Regions from separate parts of the Delftia sp. GW456-R20 genome, predicted to be linked through region 2. Evidence: riboswitches for the same ligand, from Rfam matches in the RefSeq annotation. Region 2 holds a riboswitch; the other holds the start of a gene.
The links. Region 2 has a riboswitch for glycine ahead of gcvT (glycine cleavage system aminomethyltransferase GcvT). Riboswitches for the same ligand answer to the same signal wherever they lie in the genome.

Region 1 (4,319 bases), on a different contig from region 2:
GTCATGTTCGACATGACCTGGAAAAACTGCTCGAGCTGCATTCCCCCGATAGGGTTGGGCAGATTCGTTACCGTGAAATTATCGACAACGATGTTGGAAACCGTGCCTGCACCGTTGCTTGCGGCAACGGAAATGGCCGAGCCCTTGTTATTGCCGTAATTTCCATTCCATATCGCGGAGTTGATTGTGCTATTGGCAAAGAATACGTTTTGTGCGCCTTGATGAATCTCCGCGTACAGCTCGCAGTTGAACGGCGTCCCCTCTCCCGCAGGGGTTGGCGCCACATTCACCAGACCGACGCGATCAATGATGACATTGTTTGCTGAGGAGCCAACGACGAATACCGCTTCGCCACAGGTCATGTTGGGCGAATTGGTGAGAGTGATATTCTTCCCACCAAGATAAAAGGTTTCCCAGGCGGAGTCCGCCCAGTTCTGGACTTGTATGACTCCCCCGAAATCGATGGTCAATGAGCCCGTGCCGGCTGGCACGGTGCCTTTGAGCCAGTACCAGGCACCACCGGCACCAGTGGTGGTGCCCGTATCGCCGCCGCTGATCATCTGGGTTTGACCACAGGCATTGGTGGCTCCCGTCACGGCGCCGGACTGGGCTCCGCTGACGAATGTGTTGGCACAGCGCACGTAAACCGTCTGATTGTCGACATACGGATGGAGGTTTCCGGCCGCATCCTTGGATGTCCCACTCTGTATGGTTCGTACCGACGTAGTCAGTGTCGGCGCAAAGACGATGGAAACATCGGCACTCGGATCCAGCGTTTGCAGCGTGTAGTTGGCTGCCTGAATGGCCGCTCGCAGCGTACATGCGCCAGCAAAGGTGCCTCCCAGCGTGCTGACACAGGTGGTTGGTGTCGTTGCATTGGCATTGGGAGCGTCGCTGTTGTCGGTGACCGTGAAGACGACGGTCGCCGCCAGTGCCGTGGATGAGATACCCGCGCATGAAAGCAGCAGCAAAGAGAAAAGGCACTTCGCTGCACGCCACTTGCGAAAAAATGCCGAACCAGGCAGGCGATTGAGAGCATGCATGATATTCCCCGTTTTCTCAAGGAGATATGACAGGAAAATGATTTTCCCAATGGCAATGGCCATCAGTTGTACCCAGCGCATTTGCATCGCCGTACCTCGAATAGTTCTATTTGAATCACGAGCTCACAACTCACCTTGCAGCCGGTGAGTTTGGAAGCAAAATGTTTCGCGCAGATCCTGCGCGTCAATCAAAAAGGTGGATTTCCATCAACGTTTGCGAGCTGCTCCGCTGCCCATTGAGCCGAACACGCTTTCAGTCGGGTTTGCGACGCAAATCATTCCTCCCTCCACAAACCATATTCACCGTGCTTGTATTTTTTCAGTGCCGGGCCAGTTTCCATGGACCTGCACCTGTGCAACGGTAAGTCGCCTATCAGACATATACACAACCCATGGTTAACCCATGCAGGTCCAATCGACCAGAACATGCACTGACAAACCACTGCACACATCGATAGGCTAAATCATGTTTTTTTCTATTTCAATAGTTTTTTTACATGAAATCGGAGACTCATACCAGCGCTACGAGGGAGGCGCTTGAGCGATCTAGGGAATACCCTGAATCAGCCACACCACATACAGGTAGTAACTGGTGGTATCCCCAGTACGACTGGAACCGGCTGCGCAAGCCACATAGAATCGCCGCTGCAGGAGAGCAGGCGGGCACCACGGTGCCGAGCCTCACCGAAGGCGCAAACTCCCATACACGCTCAGGTTCCGTACTGCAAACACAACATGCCGTCTGGAGAGCCGCCGCACGCAATATGCGGCGCACCGAAGGAGCAAGCCCCGTTCCCATGGACGGCGGTGAATCTCTCAGGTTCCAAGGACAGGGGGAGCGGCAGCTGCGTCACGACGGACGCCGGCTGCTTGCTATTGAATCCATAGCTACCAGCTTCCGCGTGACCGGCACATGCCTTTGAAAGGGCATTGTCATGCGCGTCATCGTTCTCGGAGCCGGCCTGATCGGCACCGCCTCGGCCTACTATCTGCAATCTCTCGGTCATGAAGTGACCGTCATCGACCGCCAGGCTGCGCCCGGCGCCGAAACCAGCTTTGCCAACGGCGGGCAGATCTCGGTCAGCCATGCCGAACCCTGGGCCAACCCCGGCGCACCGCTGAAGTTGCTGGGCTGGCTGGGCCGGCAGGACGCCCCCCTGCTGTTCCGCCTGCGCGCCGACATGCGCCAGTGGCTCTGGGGCCTGTCCTTCCTGCGCAACTGCACGCCCGCGCGCACGCGCCACAACATCCGGCAGATCGTTCGCCTGGGCACCTACAGCCGCGAGGCCCTGCAGCAGCTGCGATCGGACACCGGCATCCAGTACGAGCAGCGCATGCAGGGCATCCTGCACTTCTACACGAACGCCCGCGAGTTCGAGGGCGCTCTCAAGCCCACCGAGCAGATGCAGGCCCTGGGCTGCGACCGCCGCCTGATCGACGCCGACGAGGCCGTGCGCCTGGAGCCGGCCCTGGCCCATGTGCGCGGGCAGATAGCGGGCGCCACCTATACGGCCGAGGATGAATCGGGCGACGCCAACCTCTTCACGCGCGAGCTGGCACGCATTGCCACCACCACGGGCGTGCAGTTCCGCCACGGCCACCACGTCATGGCGCTGCGCACCACGGGTGCGGGCGCCAGCCGCCATATCGACCATGTGGAGGTGACCAATGCCGACGGCCGCTACGAACGCATCCAGGGCGACGCCTATGTGCTGGCCATGGGCTCGTTCAGCCCGCTGCTGGCCCAGCCGCTGGGGCTGCACCTGCCCATCTACCCGGCAAAGGGCTACTCCGTGACCCTGCCGGTGCTGGACCCCGCCAAGGCCTACCAGGTCAGCCTCACGGACGATGAGTTCAAGCTGGTGTTCTCGCGCTACACCGGCGCGCAGGGCGACCGCCTGCGCATTGCCGGCACGGCCGAGTTCAACGGCTACGACCGCAACCTGGACCCCGTGCGCTGCGAGGCCATCGTGCGGCGCGTGCAGCAGCTGTTCCCCGGCGCCGGCGATACCGGGCGCGCCCAGTTCTGGAGCGGCCTGCGCCCCGCCACGCCCAGCAATGTGCCGCTGATCGGGCGCTCGCCCATCGCCAACCTGTTCCTGAACACCGGCCACGGCACGCTGGGCTGGACCCATGCCTGCGGCTCCGGCATGGCGCTGGCCGACCTGGTCAGCGGCAGGCAGCCGGCCGTGGATTTCGATTTTCTGGGGGCTGCAGCCATGGACCCGGATCGCAGCGCAGGCACGGTGCGCCCGCGCGCGGTCTGAGGTGCAGACGGTGTGTACCGTGTCTACGGCGTGTACGATGCCTAGGCAGTGAACACCGTCAACACCCCGGCGAAGCGGTGCAGGCGGGCGTCCATGATCTCGGCTTCGGCGACGAAGCCGATCAATGGCACATCGCCCAGTGCGTGGCGCAGGGTGCGCAGTTCGGCATCGGGGCCGCCGAACAGGCCGCCGCCGCGGCCCCGGCAACTGATGTAGATGGCGCCACGGATGCGGGGCTGTGCCTCGCCTTCGGGCGCCGCCTCCTCGGGCTCCGCCGCATCGCGCAGCGCAGCGCCCAGTTGCAGCAGTTCCTGGCGCGCGACCTGGGCCTGGCGGCGGCAGAAGATCACCGAATGCCCGGCCTCCACGGCCGATGACAGGGCCACGCCCTGGCGCAGCGGGTCCAGCCCGACCAGGGTCAGCACCTGGGCCTCTTCGGTGAGCACGCCGTGGGCCATGCCCCGGCCCGGCGGCGCAATGGCCGCCAGCGTGCTGCGCACCGTGGTCAGCGCGGGCTGCCAGTCGCTGCCTTCCAGCTCCACGCCCAGCAGTTGCAGCAGGCGCTGCAAGGCCGGATCTCCATTGAGCCCGGTGACCAGGGCGCCGCGCGCCTCGGTGATCTCCAGGCCCTCGCCCAGCGGCACGCAGCCCTGGGCCATGCCCGTGATGCAGGGCACGCCCGCACCGAAGGCCACGCCCGAGAAGCCTCCACTGAAAATGCCGCGCGCATCCGCATGCTGCGCATGCAGGTCCTCGGTGCGGCAGGCGATCTGCACGCCCTCCACGCCATCGTCCCCGTCATCGCCCACGCCGCCGAACAGCAGGCCGGACTCGGTGCGCTCGGACAGCTCGTACAGCAACTCGGCCAGCTCGGGCTGGCCGCCTCCGGCATGGACCAGGGCCGAATGGGCCGTGAACCCGGCCTCGCCGCCCGGCGCATGCAAGGGCGCCAGGCCCGAATACAGGCGGTAGTGCGCCGCCGGCACATCGAGCAGCATCACCGCGAGCG
Region 2 (4,319 bases):
CACGCTCACGCCGACCAGGCGGCCGGGCAGGGAGCGCTTGAACTCGTCGCGGCAGGCCATGAAGGCGGCGTGCGGGCCGCCCGCGCCCATGGGCATGCCAAAGCGCTGGGTGGTGCCCACCACGATGTCGGCGCCCCATTCGCCGGGCGGCGTGATCAGGGTCAGCGCCAGCAGGTCGGTGGCCACGATGAAGGCGGCCTGCTTGCCATGGGCCTTGTCCACGTCGGCGCGCAGATCGTCAATGCGGCCGCTGGTGGCGGGGTACTGGGCCAGCACGGCGAAGTAGTCGCCCTCCATCAGCTGGTTCCATTCTTCCAGCGAGTTGGCCAGCAGCACCTCGATGCCCAGCGGCGCGGCGCGCGTCTGGATGACTTCGATGGTCTGGGGATGGGCATCGCCGGCCACCACGAAACGGTTGCTCTTGCTTTTGACGGAGCGCTTGGCCAGCGTCATGGCCTCGGCGGCCGCCGTGGCCTCGTCCAGCATGGAGGCGTTGGCAATCGGCATGGCCGTCAGGTCGCAGACCATGGTCTGGAAGTTGACCAGGGCCTCCATGCGGCCTTGCGAGATCTCGGCCTGGTAGGGCGTGTAGGCCGTGTACCAGGCGGGGTTCTCCAGAATGTTGCGCAGGATGACGCCGGGCGTGTGCGTGCCGTAGTAGCCCTGGCCGATGAAGCTTTTGAGCAGTTGGTTGCGGCCTGCCAGCGCCTTGAGCTCGGCCAGCGCCTGTGCCTCGGTGGCCGCCGGCGGCAGCGCCATGGGCTGGTGGCGCCGGATGGAGGGCGGGACGATGGCGTCGATCAGCGCATCGCGCGATGCCGCGCCAATGGCGCTGAGCATGTGGGCCTCGTCTTCGGGCGCAATGCCGATATGGCGGGCCACGAATTCGGTGGCGTTCTCGAGGGCGGCAAGGGGCTGGGTGGAGGACATCAGCATGGAGGGACCTGTCTCAAAAGCTGAAAAGCGCCAGGGCGGGCCCTGGCGCCCGTCCTGGCTGGAAAGTGGCGTCAGTTGCTCTGTGCGAAGGCCGTGTAGGCGGCTTCGTCGAGCAGCGCGGCCAGCTGGCCTGCGTCGCTGAGCTTGACCTTGAAGAACCAGCCTTCGCCCAGCGGGTCGCTGTTGGCCAGGGAGGGGTCGTCGCGCAGGGCTTCGTTGACTTCGACGATCTCGCCGCTGACGGGCATGTAGACATCGGCGGCGGCCTTGACGGACTCGACCACGCCGGCCACATCGCCCTGGTTGAAGCTGGTGCCCACGGCGGGCAGATCGACGAACACCACGTCGCCCAGCGCATCCTGCGCGTGGAGGGTGATGCCGACGATGGCCGCGTCAGGGTTGGCGGCGTTGATCCATTCGTGGTCCTTGGAATACTGGATGCTCATGGCTTGCTCCGATAGAAACTGAAAAAGAAACCTGTGAAAGGCGGTTTGAGAAAGGTCAGTGCGCACTGTAGCGGCATGCGATGGCAGGAAAAACGAATCCGCCGAACTCGATCCACGCCAAGCGCGCAGGCTGTCCTCAACCGCGGTGATAGCGGGGCGCCACGAAGGGCGTGGCCTGCACCTGCATGGGCACGGCCTTGCCGCGCACCATGGCCTGCAGCGTGGTGCCGATGGCGGCGCTGCCCGGCTCCACATAGGCCAGTGCCACGGGCTGGTTCAGCGTGGGCGACAGCAGGCCGCTGGTGACCTGGCCGACCTTGCGGCCGCTGGCATCCAGCAGCTCCGTGCCTTCGCGCACGGGCACGCGCTCCAGGGCCACCAGGCCCACGCGCTTGCGCGTGAGCAGCTCGGGCGACTGCAGCTGGGCCAGCACGGTGGCCGCGCCGGGAAAGCCGCCTTCGCGCTCGCCACCAATGCGGCGGACCTTCTGCACGGCCCAGTTCAGGGCGGCCTCGGCCGGGGTGGTGGTCGTGTCCAGATCGTTGCCGTACAGGCACAGGCCGGCTTCCAGGCGCAGCGAATTGCGCGCGCCCAGGCCCACGGGCCTGACTTCGGGCTGGGCCAGCAGGGCACGGGCAAAGGCCTCGGCGTGGCTGGCGGGCAGGGAGATCTCGAAGCCGTCCTCGCCGGTATAGCCGCTGCGCGTGATGTACAGCTCGGCGCCTTCCCAGTCGAAGTGGCCGCCCGTCATGAACACCAGCCCGGCCGTGTCGGGCAGCAGGCGCTCCATGGCGGCTGCTGCCTGCGGGCCCTGCAGCGCCAGCAGGCCCCGGTCGAACTGGGGCTCGATTTCACAGCGCTGGCCGATGCGGGCCTGGATGTGCGCCAGGTCTTCGTGCTTGCAGGCGCCGTTGACGATCAGGAACAGGTCGTCCTCGCGGCGCACGAACATCAGGTCGTCCAGAATGCCGCCCGCGTCGTTGAGCAGCAGGCCGTAGCGCTGGCGGTGTTCGCCCAGGCCCAGCACGTCCATGGGCAGCAGCGATTCCAGCGCCGCGTCGGCATCCGGGCCGCGCAGGCTGATCTGGCCCATGTGCGAGACATCGAACAGGCCTGCCGCCTCGCGCGTGTGCAGATGCTCGGCCATCAGCCCCTGCGGGTATTGCACGGGCATGGAGTAGCCGGCAAACGGCACCATGCGCGCGCCCAGTTCCTGGTGCAGGTCGAACAGCGGGGTCTTGAGCAGATCGGTGGTGGAGGCAGCGGTCAAGGAGGGACTCTCTTTTCGGCAAGGGGCAAGGCACAACGCCATCCCGGAATCCCGGGATGTCCTGCCCTGCTGTCCGCTTTACCTGAGAGATTCACCCGCACCTTCCATGCGTGGGGCTTGCTCCTTCGGTGGATGGGGCACACCGCCGTGCCCTGCATCTCTCTCCAGCTAGGAACGCCTGCGGCCGTGGCGGCAGGCGGTGCCAGTCCTTTTGCCTGAGCGTTCGGGGCGAACCCTGCGCCTTCGGCGGTGCCGCTGCCTGTGACCATTGCGGCCGGGCGGGCACTCTCTCCTGACCGGCGCATTCTAGCTGCGGCCAGCGTCCGCGCGGCTTCGGGATTTCCGCGGGCCGACTGCCGTTCCATGCGCTTGCCTGCATGGATGCATTTGCAAATTGCATAACTGTCTAAAAAATCTCCTACATTGAGATGCATCGATATATGAAATCTCGTGAGCGAGAAGGAAGAAGCGCACATGCAGCAGACGCTGGGAGACACATTGGCCTGGCCGGCACGTTACCTGCCGAACAAGGAAGCACTGGTCGCTTGGGAGGGCGGCGAGCGCCGCGCCTGGACCTACGCCCAGCTCGATGCCGAAGTCAACCGCCACGCCCACGGCCTGGCCGAGCTGGGCATAGGCCATGGCGACGTGGTCGCGGCCTTTCTCTACAACACGCCGGCCTTTGTCTTCACCATGCTGGCGGCCGCGCGCCTGGGCGCCATCTTCAATCCCATCAACTACCGGCTGGCGGCGCAGGAGCTGGCCTTCATCCTCAAGGACGGTGCTGCGCGCGCCCTGGTGTTCGAGCACGAGGGCGGCGAGGTGGCCGCACGCGCCCAGGCCCTGCTCAAGGCCGAAGGCGGCGGCATTGGCACGGGCATCGAGCACTGGATCTTTGCCGACGATGCCCCGGCCGACCCGCTGCCGGTCTGGGCCACGCAGCGCCTGTCCGCCCTGGCCAGGGGCCGCAGCAGCGCGCCGCCCCAGGCCCATGTGCGCGAGAGCGACCCCTGCATCCTCATGTACACCAGCGGCACCACGGGCCGGCCCAAGGGCGTGCTGCATACGCACCGCAGCAAGCTGGCGCACAACGCCCTCATGCACCAGACCATGCAGTTCACGCGCGACGACGTGGGCCTGGCCATGGCGCCGCTCAACCACACGGCCGAGCTGCACACCAGCTTTTTGCCGCGCCTGCAGGCCGGGGCCACCCAGGTGTTGCTGCGCCGCTTTGACGTGACCGAGGCCTGGCGCCTGATCCGCGAAGAGCGCGTGAGCTTCTTCTTCGCGGCGCCCACCATGGTCACCATGCTGCTGGCCGACCCCATCGCCTCGCCCGAGCAGGCGCCCGCGCTGCGGCTGGTGGAGTACGGCGGCGCCTCCATGGCGCCGCACCTGATCCGCGAATGGACACGCAAGGTCGGCAGCGACCTGGTCCAGGTCTACGGCACCACCGAGATGGGACCTTGCATGTCCATCCTCCTGCCGCGCGAGCAACTCTCGCACGCGGGCTCGGCGGGGCTGCCCTCCATGGGCCATGACCTCATCGTGGCGCGCCTGCGCGAAGACAACGCCCCCACCGATCCGGCCGAGGCCTGCCTGCCCGGCGAGGTGGGCGAGATCCTGGTGCGCGGCCCCTGCATGATGGCCGGCTACCTCAACCGCCC

Region 1: linked by a shared signal. The riboswitch ahead of A4F85_RS21540 (D-amino acid dehydrogenase) and the one ahead of gcvT (glycine cleavage system aminomethyltransferase GcvT) in region 2 are both predicted to bind glycine.

The regions. Positions count from the first base shown of each region.
Region 1 is NZ_LWCN01000004.1:3,630,740-3,635,058, forward strand. Features, by position in the region: gene A4F85_RS21535 (beta strand repeat-containing protein) at 1-1,124, opposite strand, end outside; glycine riboswitch at 1,776-1,886, shown strand; gene A4F85_RS21540 (D-amino acid dehydrogenase) at 1,979-3,310, shown strand; gene A4F85_RS21545 (FIST signal transduction protein) at 3,352-4,319, opposite strand, start outside.
Region 2 is NZ_LWCN01000003.1:321,002-325,320, reverse strand. Features, by position in the region: gene gcvP (aminomethyl-transferring glycine dehydrogenase) at 1-936, opposite strand, end outside; gene gcvH (glycine cleavage system protein GcvH) at 1,008-1,382, opposite strand; gene gcvT (glycine cleavage system aminomethyltransferase GcvT) at 1,519-2,652, opposite strand; glycine riboswitch at 2,712-2,830, opposite strand; glycine riboswitch at 2,846-2,957, opposite strand; gene A4F85_RS02800 (fatty acid--CoA ligase) at 3,127-4,319, shown strand, end outside.